One region of the Lactobacillus sp. ESL0261 genome, then DNA from elsewhere that is predicted to be linked to it. Evidence: riboswitches for the same ligand, from Rfam matches in the RefSeq annotation. Region 1 holds a riboswitch; the other holds the start of a gene.
What was found. A riboswitch is a leader RNA that binds a small molecule or an ion and turns the genes downstream of it on or off. The one in region 1 is predicted to bind thiamine pyrophosphate.
Positions count from the first base shown of each region.

Region 2: another riboswitch for thiamine pyrophosphate. It lies ahead of thiM (hydroxyethylthiazole kinase); the one in region 1 lies ahead of F5ESL0261_RS00665 (ATP-binding cassette domain-containing protein).

Region 1 is NZ_REHN01000002.1:45,590-51,152, reverse strand. It holds gene F5ESL0261_RS00685 (SLC13 family permease) at 1-149, shown strand, start outside; gene F5ESL0261_RS00680 (LemA family protein) at 257-817, shown strand; gene htpX (zinc metalloprotease HtpX) at 835-1,731, shown strand; gene F5ESL0261_RS00670 (AraC family transcriptional regulator) at 1,767-2,705, opposite strand; TPP riboswitch at 2,847-2,937, shown strand; gene F5ESL0261_RS00665 (ATP-binding cassette domain-containing protein) at 2,978-4,336, shown strand; gene F5ESL0261_RS00660 (energy-coupling factor transporter transmembrane protein EcfT) at 4,346-4,999, shown strand; gene F5ESL0261_RS00655 (sucrose-6-phosphate hydrolase) at 5,039-5,563, opposite strand, start outside.
Region 2 is NZ_REHN01000014.1:32,158-37,720, forward strand. It holds gene F5ESL0261_RS09500 (hypothetical protein) at 268-612, shown strand; gene F5ESL0261_RS09505 (hypothetical protein) at 753-1,169, opposite strand; gene F5ESL0261_RS09510 (hypothetical protein) at 1,293-1,532, opposite strand; gene tenA (thiaminase II) at 1,639-2,298, opposite strand; TPP riboswitch at 2,498-2,596, shown strand; gene thiM (hydroxyethylthiazole kinase) at 2,672-3,460, shown strand; gene thiD (bifunctional hydroxymethylpyrimidine kinase/phosphomethylpyrimidine kinase) at 3,472-4,275, shown strand; gene thiE (thiamine phosphate synthase) at 4,286-4,951, shown strand; gene gap (type I glyceraldehyde-3-phosphate dehydrogenase) at 5,054-5,563, opposite strand, start outside.

The sequences.
Region 1 (5,563 bases):
TCGGTTCAATGGCCAATATGCTGGTCTTAAAAACTTTTACTCAAAATGCCACCGTTTCAAGAGGAGAATTCTTCAAAAAATGGTCAGTAATGCAGTTCATCGGTCTGATTGTTTTAACCATTGTGGGCTGGGGACTTTTATTAATTTAAGACACAATAGTAAAGCTTTGCTAATGAAAGATAGTATAAGCTTCTTTTTTATATTCAAAAGGTCCTTAATCAGTTATAATTAAGAGATACATATAAGGAGGAATACTATGAACAGTTTAACTTGGGTAATTGTAATTATTGTTGTTTTATTAATTGCACTTTATATTACAGTTTACAACAGTTTACAAAAAGCCAAAGTATACACCGATGAATCTTGGAGTCAGATTGATGTACAACTAAAGCGGCGTAACGACTTGATTCCTAACTTAGTCGAAACAACTAAGGGCTATGCCAAACACGAAAAAGAAACATTGGAAAATGTTGTACAATTGCGTAATCAGTTAACAAATATTCCCAGCGATGATCACGCCCAAACCTTAAAGGTTTCTAATCAAATTTCTGATGCCCTTAAATCAATTTTTGCCTTATCAGAAAACTATCCGGACCTTAAAGCCAACCAAAACTTCTTGAAACTGCAAGAAGAATTGACTAACACTGAAAACAAAATTGCCTATTCAAGACAACTTTACAATTCTTCTGCTGCACTTTACGACCAAAAGCTGTTAACTTTCCCGTCTAATATTGTTGCTCACATTCACGGCTTTAAGAAAGTTGACTACTTACAAACCAGTGAATCTGAAAAAGAAGTACCTAAAGTTAAGTTTTAAATACCAGGTCAACTTTTATGTTATTTCAACAAATTGCCAGCAATAAACGTAAAACCGTTGGGATTATGGGATTATTTATCATTATTTTGGCACTTGTAGGGGCAGGACTTGGTTATCTTTTTGGCAACCGGCCTGTTTTAGGATTAATTATTGCTGTGGTTTTTAGCTTGATTTACATGCTAATTGTCCTGCCTAACCCGGCCAATATGGTTATGAGTCTTAATCATGCTCAAGAAGTCCAAGAGCAAGATAATCCTGAACTGTGGCACGTTGTACAAGATATGGCACTGGTCGGTCGGGTGCCAATGCCGCGAGTTTTTATTATTGATGATCCTAGTCCTAATGCTTTTGCAACCGGACGTGATCCCAACCATTCTGCTGTGGCAGTTACTCAGGGCTTACTTGACATGATGAACCGCGAAGAACTGGAAGGCGTTTTAGGTCATGAGATTTCTCACATTAGAAACTATGATATTTTAGTTTCTACTATTGCCGCAGTATTAGTTGGTGTCATTTCTTATTTGTCAGGTATTGCCAGTCGCTATATTTGGTGGATTGACGATGATCGCGACAGCGATAACGACAATGGTGGTACTATTGTTGTCATTTTTAAGATCGTGGCTATTGTATTTGTGTTAATTCTGGGTCCTATTTGTGCCAGTTTAGCGCAAATGGCATTATCGCGAAATCGGGAATATCTGGCTGATGCCTCTTCAGTAGAATTAACTCGCAACCCGCAAGGACTGATTTCTGCTTTAGAAAAGATTGACGGTTCCGAGCCCATGAAAAAAGCCGACCCTAGCAGTGCCGGCATGTATATTGAAGATCCTGTACGTAAAAAGCGCAGTTTTGCTCACTTATTTGACAGTCACCCGCCAACAGCTGACAGGATTAGCCGCTTAGAAAAAATGTAATAAAATAAAGCAACCTTTTTAGTCAAGGTTGCTTTTTATTTTAAGTTGATGTTTGCCTGTCTAAATAATTCGGCCCGCATTTGGACTGGCGTTTCATGATAATATTCACTAAATTTTTTATAAAAGAAGGACTTGCCACTGTAACCTACCCGTGCAATTATTTCTTTTACGGAAATATCTGGTCGGGCAAGCAAATTTCGCGCCTCTTGCATACGCCTTTCATCAACATGTTCGACGAAACTTTTACCAGTTTTTTGTTTAACCAAACTTGAAAAGTAATTAGGATTAAAGCCAAAATGTTTAGCAGTGTCATTAAGTGTTATGTCAGTAAAGTGCGCATCAATATAATTTTCTAAATCAGTTTGAACAAATTGATGGTTGGTCACAGGTGCTGTCGCTAAATCTTGATTTCTAACTGCAGCAATTAATAACAAGTTTAACTCTGCTAAAATTACCTGACGGGTGTAAAGATCCTGATTAAGATATTCATCAATTACTTTTTTTAGTGCGTTTGCAGATATAGACAGTGCTGTACTATTCAAAAATAATAAGCGTTTTTGATTATAAGCGTCAGTAATTGCCTTAAAGACCTTTTTTTCACGTGAATCCATGACAGAATAGTTTCCCAGAAAATCCAGCATCTTAAAATTACGGTTGAATTCCAACTTAACTAATATATCATTTTCGCCCTGCTGCAATATTTCATAATTACTTTTTCTCTGTAAAAAAACGATATTGCCAGCCTTAAGCAAAAAATTCTGATTATTAATTCTGGCTTTTACCGATCCCCGAGCTTCATATAAAATAGTTGAAGCTGTAGTTTGGTAGCGATGAACTCCAGTATTGCGATTTTCCAAAAATACTCTAAATAAATCAAAATTAATATTTTTTGGTTTGATTTTTACTTCATTAGTGTCGGACTTAGTTGAATCCAAAATACTGGCTAAATATTGTTCAAGTTTAACTGCTGCCATTATTTCACCTTCTTATTCAAATTTTAGAATATATAGATTTATTATATAGCAAATTTTCATCTTACTAATAGAATTTTGTTATTTAAATTAAGGAGAGAATACTAGTAAATGTAGACATCAATTTTTCTTTTATGTATAATGAATTTAACATCGGGGTGCCGCAAAGGCTGAGAACAGACCCGTCGAACCTGCTATGGATAATGCCAGCGAAGGGAAAACGAAAGATTTTACATCGTCAGGCATTGTCCTGACGATTTTTTTTGGTAACTAAATTGATTAAATTAAACAACCTGAATTTTTCATACGATAAGCAAAACAAAATTTTATCAAATATTAATCTCACTATTCCCACTGGAGAACTTTCACTATTAGTTGGTCCAACCGGCTGTGGTAAATCTACTTTATTAAAAATTTTAGCGAATTTATATCCCGAATTTGCGGGCCAATTAACCGGTACCCTAGATTTAGGCGGATTAAAATCAGCTATGATGTTTCAAAATGCCAGTGAACAGTTTACGATGACAACGCCACGTGAAGAAATTATTTTTGCACTAGAAAATCTGTGTCTTAATAAAACTCAATATACAAAACGCTTGAATGAAGCTGTTCAGTTCACACAGATTGATTATTTGCTTGATCAAAAAATTAATACAATGTCTGGCGGCGAGCAGCAAAGAGTTGCTTTAGCTGTACTTGTTGCGATGAATGTCGATCTTTTTTTACTTGATGAACCCTTTGCCAGCTGTGATCCAGCTGCTCGCAAATTCTTAATTGCTAAATTAGCTTACCTGCGTGATCAAGGGAAAACAATTATTTTAAGTGATCACGTATTAACTGACTATGAAGGCCATTGTGATAATCTGTTTCAATTTCAAGGTAAAGATTTGGTGCAACTTTCTGCTAGTGAAAAAGAAAAACTGCTACAAAAAAATACGGAATCCGTTTCTTATAATTTTGCCTTACCTGAAGAAAACAAAGAAATTTGTTTTAAACTCAAAAATACAGAGATTACACAAAATCGTTTGCTTTTACAGCAGGAACACCTAAACATTTTTTCTGGTAAAACTACTCTTATTACTGGGGCAAACGGGGTTGGCAAAACGTCACTTTTTAACGCACTGACCAAAATGATCCCATATGCAGGCAGTTTAACTTATCACAAGCAGGAAATTAGTAAATTATCAGCTCGCAGGTATCTCCTTAAAGTAGGGCAAATTTTTCAAAATGCGACCGATCAGTTTATCAATGTTTCCGTTGCGGATGAAATCAATTTAAGCAAAAAGCAACGAACCAATAATTATTTCACTGATGATAGGATAAATGAGGCTTTAGCCACCCTTAAGCTTGATTCACTGCTCGATCACGTGGTTTATTCATTATCTGGCGGGCAACAAAAGAAACTGCAAATTTTACTAATGTTGATCTCTGATCAGGATGTATTGCTAATTGATGAGCCCCTTAATGGGTTAGATGCGGACTCCGCTAACAAAGTAATGGCTTTATTAAAAGAAAGTCAGAAAGCACGCAGTCAAACGCTTTTAATTATTAGTCATGAACTAAGGAATCTGGCAGATTGGTGTGACTATCATCTCATCTTTAAAGACCAGCATTTAACCTATGTGAATAAATGAGGTGTAATCATGAATCCCAGTTTTAAATTTTTTCTAGCACTAATTATTTCGATAGAAATATCTCTTAAATCAAGCTTGTTAACCAATCTTTTAATCATCTTTTTTTCCATAATTTATCTAATCTACAAACACATCAAATTGAAGAACCTGCTTTTAACGTTATTAATGCCCTTAATTGCTGCATTTACGGTTTTTGCTACTTTATATTGGTTTGCACCTCAGCCTAATTTGCAAAATGCACTGAGTTTATCCAGTCGTATTTACGTCTATACGTTGACTATCTACTGTGTATCAATAGGAACTACTGCCACGGAATTAGCACGTTCTTTTGAGCAGAATTTTCATTTACCCAGTAAGTTTGCCTATGGAGTTTTAGCAGCTCTTAATATCGTTCCCAGAATGAAGGAAGCAGTTAAACAAATACGCACTGCCGGCATGATGAGGGGCGTTTATTTAAGCTTTTGGTCACCTGTTTTATATTTTAAAGCTATTCTTGTTGCGCTTAATTCGGCAGAAAATTTAGCACAGGGCATGGCTTCTCACGGCTACCGTGAGAACGCCCAGCGGTCAGTTATCGTGCCTGTGCCCGTTCAAAAAAGTGACTGGCTTAAGTCGATTGTTATCCTGTTTTTAGTTAACCTGGCATTATTTACATTAAAATAAAAAAGTGGACCTGCAGGTCCACTTTTTCTTTAGCCTAATTTATTTTGCCATAGTATAGCCTGTGACATTTATTTTGACTGACTGATCTGCATTGACGAAAATCTGAGGTTTTTCAGAAGTATAATACCGTTCTGAAAATACCAGCTCACCGTCATTTAAGAAAAATTCAATTGAACTGGTATCAATAAATACCTGAATTTTCAAATTGGGCTTTGGTCTCAATCTGCCATAACGTTGAGAATCATCTGCCGGCTTATCAGCTCGAGTTAAAACTACTTCGTTATTCCTTTTGTTCCAACTTAGTGTTACCAAATTTTCCTGCTCATTTTTGAGTACAAAATTAATCTCACTGCCAGACCAATTTTCAGTTTCAGCTGTCAAAAGCAATTCCAAATGCTGCGAATCGGAAACATTAATCTGCTTTAACGAAGTCATCAACTTTTCATCAATTACTTTTTCTTGCCGCAACTGTTTTAATTCTTCAACTGGCTTCATATATAGCTGATTATTCTTTAAAGTCACTTCTCTGGGCAAGGTTAAGGCACCACACCAGCCATCAGCCTG
Region 2 (5,563 bases), on a different contig from region 1:
TATTTTAATGAGAGTTACATCGTCACCTTTGACCTCAATAACTACTGCGCTGTCAATTGTTGCTATATTTTTTATATGTTGCGACAAGCTCAAAAGGCTCTGCCGATGTATTATTCATCTCAGGCATATTATCATTTGATGCAAAAACGGCATTAATTCTTAAAACCCCAAAAGTGATATAATTAAGGCTACTATTAATAAAGATGACTGTTTATATTTTTTAAATTCTGTTTTCATAATTTTTTCTCTCTTCCTAACATATTAAAAATGAGCAAAAATGAAAAAATAACAAAAACTATAACTGTATTTATTTTAACATTTCTCTTTTTAGGCATTGGAATGGGCTTTATACATTATTATAGAATTAATTCTTTAGAAAAAACCGTATATCTTAGTGCTGGCGAAAGAAAATATTCATATAACTTAGACACATATAAATGCTTACATAATAAAAAAATTGCTTCTGTTAAAATAACTACTGATAATCAAGGATCTTATGATACGCTTTATTATGTCGGAAAAATTAATAGTAGATATTATGGCTTTCTATTTAAAGATCGTGGCATATTAAGAAAAGCAAAATTAATTTATATTAAAAAAATTGATGAATAATAGCATATTAGCTTTTAATATAATGATTTTAACAATGCGAAATAACTGAACTAAAAAAGGCAGCTTAAGCTATATGACCCCAAAATTTAGGACAAATTTGGGGTCATATCAGTTACTGCCTTTTTGATGAATTAATGAAATTAACCGTAATATTGATCCTGGTCTAAAGCAGTTTCATCAAAATCAACTATCATAAATTCATAGTTTGAAAAACACTCCATCCAGTTGTTATAATAGTCGTTCTCTCTTTTTAGCACCTTGCTGCTTTCTTCTCCTTCTATTATAAAAGGCTTTGAACGTATATTAAAATTGGCATGTATTGCACCCAGCAAATTCAATAAACGCAAGAAATCTTTTGCGGAATCCACACTTACATGAAAAGATTTAAACGAACTATTATTTTCGCCAAGATAACTTTTTGCTCTATTATACTCATCAACAGATTCTGCCTTAAAATTTTCAACGCTATTTACATTCTCTTCGATAATAGCTGTCGGAGCTTGTTTTTTTAAAAAATCTAGTATCTTTCTTAATTTAAAAAATTGTTCATCATTCATTTTTATTATTCTCATTTAAAAGGCGGTGCTCGGAAACATTATATCTCCTATGAAGCCATCAATTTTGCCGCTTAAAGTGGCATAGCCATGTCATCTACGAATGCAAGAATAAGAATATTGCGGCTAAGTTTGGCATCGGCCTATACCGCGAGCACTATAACTGACGGTTCTTGCTTTTTTGCTTCCACTAGCATAGTAGTGCATTGTTAGCTCTCCAGACCAATTATAGACTAGAAATACAGGTTTAAGATCAGTTGCTTTTAGTGCATAATATATGCTGCCACTAGTAACCCACATTTTAGAAATTCCTAAATCACCATTAACAGTACTAGGTAAATCTACATTATTTTCTCCAAGTTGCACACTTTCCTGGGACTTTGAACAATAATTACATTGTCCAATATCAAAATTTTATTATGAAATTGACTAAAGACAAGTAAGAATAAAATAAAAGCGGTTTTTACAGAAGTTACTTCCAATCTTGCTTTTCATAAGCCATCTGCCAAAACTGCAATTCATAATAGCTGCTGCGTACAAATGCAGTTTGCATTTGCTCAAGTTCTTCATTAGTGGCACTTTCAGCCAAAGAATTGGTTAAATGCAGCATTTTTGCTACGTTGGCACCATACCACTCGCCATCATAAGTATCAATCCATTCCTGATAATAAGAAACCGGTGAGCCCTTTTCTGCCATTTTTTGGCCAATTTCCTGATAGAGCCAGTAACATGGTAAAAGTGCTGCCACCGCTGGTTTAACACCAGATCGCTTTAACGTCATATGCATATGGTTAACGTAGTTATAAGCTGTTGGCGCCACCGGAGTTTCAGCAATTTCAGTCGCAGTTATGTTTAATTCTTCAAAAAAATGGCCGCGCACTGATATTTCGACATCTTTCAAGTCTTGCGCCCCTGCCAGTAAAAATTCCTTTACTTCCTGATTATCCGTTTTTGCCGCAATCAATTCATGCAATTTGCTGAATTCTCTTAAATAATAGCGATCCTGCAACAGATAAAATTTAAAAGTTGCAATTGGAAGTTCGCCACTTTGCAATTCCTTAATAAATGGATGCACCATACTTTTATGCCACAATGCCTTCCCCGCTTCGTGTAGTCGATCAGTGAAATTCATGATTATTCTCCTCCAAATTAAATAATTGTTAATTATTACTAACTACACTTTATTCAAAATTAACTATAATCACTATCCTTTTTTTGCTTTTTAGCACATTTTTAATAATAACTAAAATTCTAGTACTTATGACATAAACAAATAGTATCTTTATCAACCTAACGTTGTAATAAGCAATAAAATACGCTATAATTGTAAGCGATAACACGAGGGGTGCCTTTTTGGCTGAGATGAAAATTTTTCAGACCCTTTGAACCTGTAAGTTAATACTTGCGTAGGAACGTGTCAAAACTGCTTAAGCTTTGGCATTTCCATATGCCAAAGTTTTTTTATTAGTCAAAAATTTTAAGGATATTAAATTAGGAGTAATAAAATGCAGTTAGAATTATTAGACAAATTGCGAGCAGAAAACCCGGTTATTTTCAACATTGCTAATTTTGTAACAGTTCAAGACGTGGCCAATGCCGTTAATGCTATTGGTGCTTCGCCAATTATGAGCAATGAGGTCGCTGAAGCCGAAGAAATAGTGCGAATGGCTTCCGCCGTAGCAGTTAATATTGGCTGTTTAACCAAAGAGCAAATTAACCACATTAAAAAAGTGGAAGATTTGGCACGCCAATACAATAAACCCATAGTATTTGATCCTGTAGCCGTTGGTGCCGTAGAGTATCGTTATAAAATCACAGATAAACTTTTATGGGCTTTTCATACCAGTATTATTCGGGGCAATATTGGTGAAATAGCTGCCTTAGGTGGCTTTGATTGGAGTTCAAAGGGCATTGATGCAGGCTCCGGCTCTGGTGATATTGATGAAATTGCTATGAAAACTGCTCAGAAATATCATTGTACGGTCATTGCCAGCGGCTCCACAGATACAATTAGCGACGGTAAAAGAATAGCCCATGTTCATAATGGTTCACCCCTTTTTAAAACCCATGTGGGTTCTGGTGACATGTTAACCAGTATTGTGACAGCTTTTACAGCAGTCACTGACGATCCGTTTGAAGCAGCGCAGATAGGTGCTTTAGTTTTCAGTTGTGCCGGTCAATTAGTAGTTCAAGATCACCCCAATGTTGGGCCCGCTACTTTTGGCATGTATCTCATGGATTATTTATATAAAGTAAAAGTTGCAGATATTGAACAAATTGCTGATTTTGATTAAGGAACTTTATGATGACTGAAAAAATTAATTCTTTTCCCCAAGTTTTAACCATTGCCGGTACAGATTCTGGTGGTGGTGCCGGGATCATGGCTGATTTAAAAACTTTTCAAATGCAAAAAGTATTTGGTACAGCTGTTGTAGTAGCAGTGACAGCACAAAACACTTTGGGCGTCCAGAAATCTTTTTTACTGCCTTTAGAAATGATCGATGCCCAATTCGCCTCTTTGGCAGAAGATTTCCACATCCGTGCTTGTAAAACAGGAATGTTGGGCGATGCAGATCACGTTCACCAAGTTGCACTTAATTTGCAAAAGTATGACTTTGGTCCTATTACCATAGATCCAGTGATGATTGCTAAGGGGGGCGCACCATTATTAAGTCAAGATGCTGTCGCCACCGTTAAGAACGAGCTGCTGCCTTTAGCAGATCTAATAACACCCAACTTGCCAGAAGCGGAGACTTTAACTGGCATCAAGGTACAAGATCAAGGCCAATATTCAGAATTAGCTCATAAATTACAAGATATGGGAGTTAAAAATGTGCTAATTAAAGGCGGCCACGCAAGTAGCGCAGAAGTAAAAGATTATGCTTTATTTGCTGATGGTTCTGATCTTTGGGTCAGCAGTTCCAGGATACATACCGAGCGCACCCATGGTACCGGTGACACGTTAGCTGCAGCAATTACGGCTCAGCTGGCTTTAGGTCAAAGTTTACCGTCAGCAATTAAAATTGCTAAAAAGTACGTTACCAAAACTATTAAAGAAACTATTCAAGTTGGTCATGGTCACGGCCCTTTAAATCATTGGGCTCAGTAATTTAGGAGAAATAATGAAAGACTTTAACACTGATTTTTTACATGCTTACTTTATTTGTGGCAGTCAGGACGTTCCAGAAGGTAAAACTTTACCGGGCATAGTCGCAGAAGCACTTGCTGCAGGTATTACTGCTTTTCAATTTCGGGACAAGGGTCCTAATTCAACTTTAAGTGAAGCCGAGAGGCTCCCTATGGCGCAAAAGCTGCACCAATTGTGTTATGCATATCACGTGCCCTTCTTCATTGACGATGATGTTCAGTTAGCACAACAAGTTCATGCCGAAGGCGTCCATGTTGGTCAAAGCGATGAAGAAATCAGACAGGTCATTAAAGAAGTTGGCAGTCAAATGATTATCGGCTATTCTTGCTCGAATTTAACGCAAGTTGAACAAGCCAATAAAATTAGCGGAATTGATTATTATGGCAGCGGTCCAATTTATGCCACCCAATCTAAAAGTGACGCTGATCCCGAAATTGGTATTGTCGGCTTAAGCCAACTGGTTAAAAATACTGCTCGGCCAATTGTTGCTATTGGTGGGATTACCGCTAGCGACTTAAACGCAATCGCTAAAACTAAGGCAGCTGGGGCTGCAGTAATTTCTTTGATTGCCCAAAGCAATGATATTAAGCAAACCGTTAGTCAAATGCTCACAGCGCCATGGTTGAAAAATGACTAGTATATTTAAAAAACACAAAAAATGATTCTGCACTTGGCAGAACCATTTTTTATTGATGATAAACAGTTATAAATTGATAAAAATATCAGTTAATTTTTGGAATTAACCTAGCTGTGCAATCTTTTGCAGTGTTCTGATCATTTGGGCTACAAAACCGGACTCATTATCATACCAGGCGTAACCTTTGACTAGTTGTACCCCATTATCTCCAGTTTCAACTTGGGTAAGAGTTGGATCAAAGACCGAACCAAATTCAGTGCCAATAATATCTGATGAGACAATTTGGTCGTCATTATAGCCAAAAGAAGCATTGCCTTCGGTATGCTTTTTAATTCTAGCGTTAAATTCTTCAACCGTAACTTTTTCTCTTAAAATAGCAGCTAGTTCAGTAATAGAACCAGAAATAACAGGGACTCGTTGAGCAATACCCGTAAGTTTGCCATCCAGTTTAGGTATAACTAGGCCAATAGCTTTAGCTGCTCCAGTTGAATGCGGAATAACATTAGCGACAGCGGCACGAGCATTACGGACGTTGCCACCACGATCAGGGCCATCCTGCAACATTTGTGAAGCTGTGTAGGCATGCGTTGTAGACATAATTCCCACTTGAAT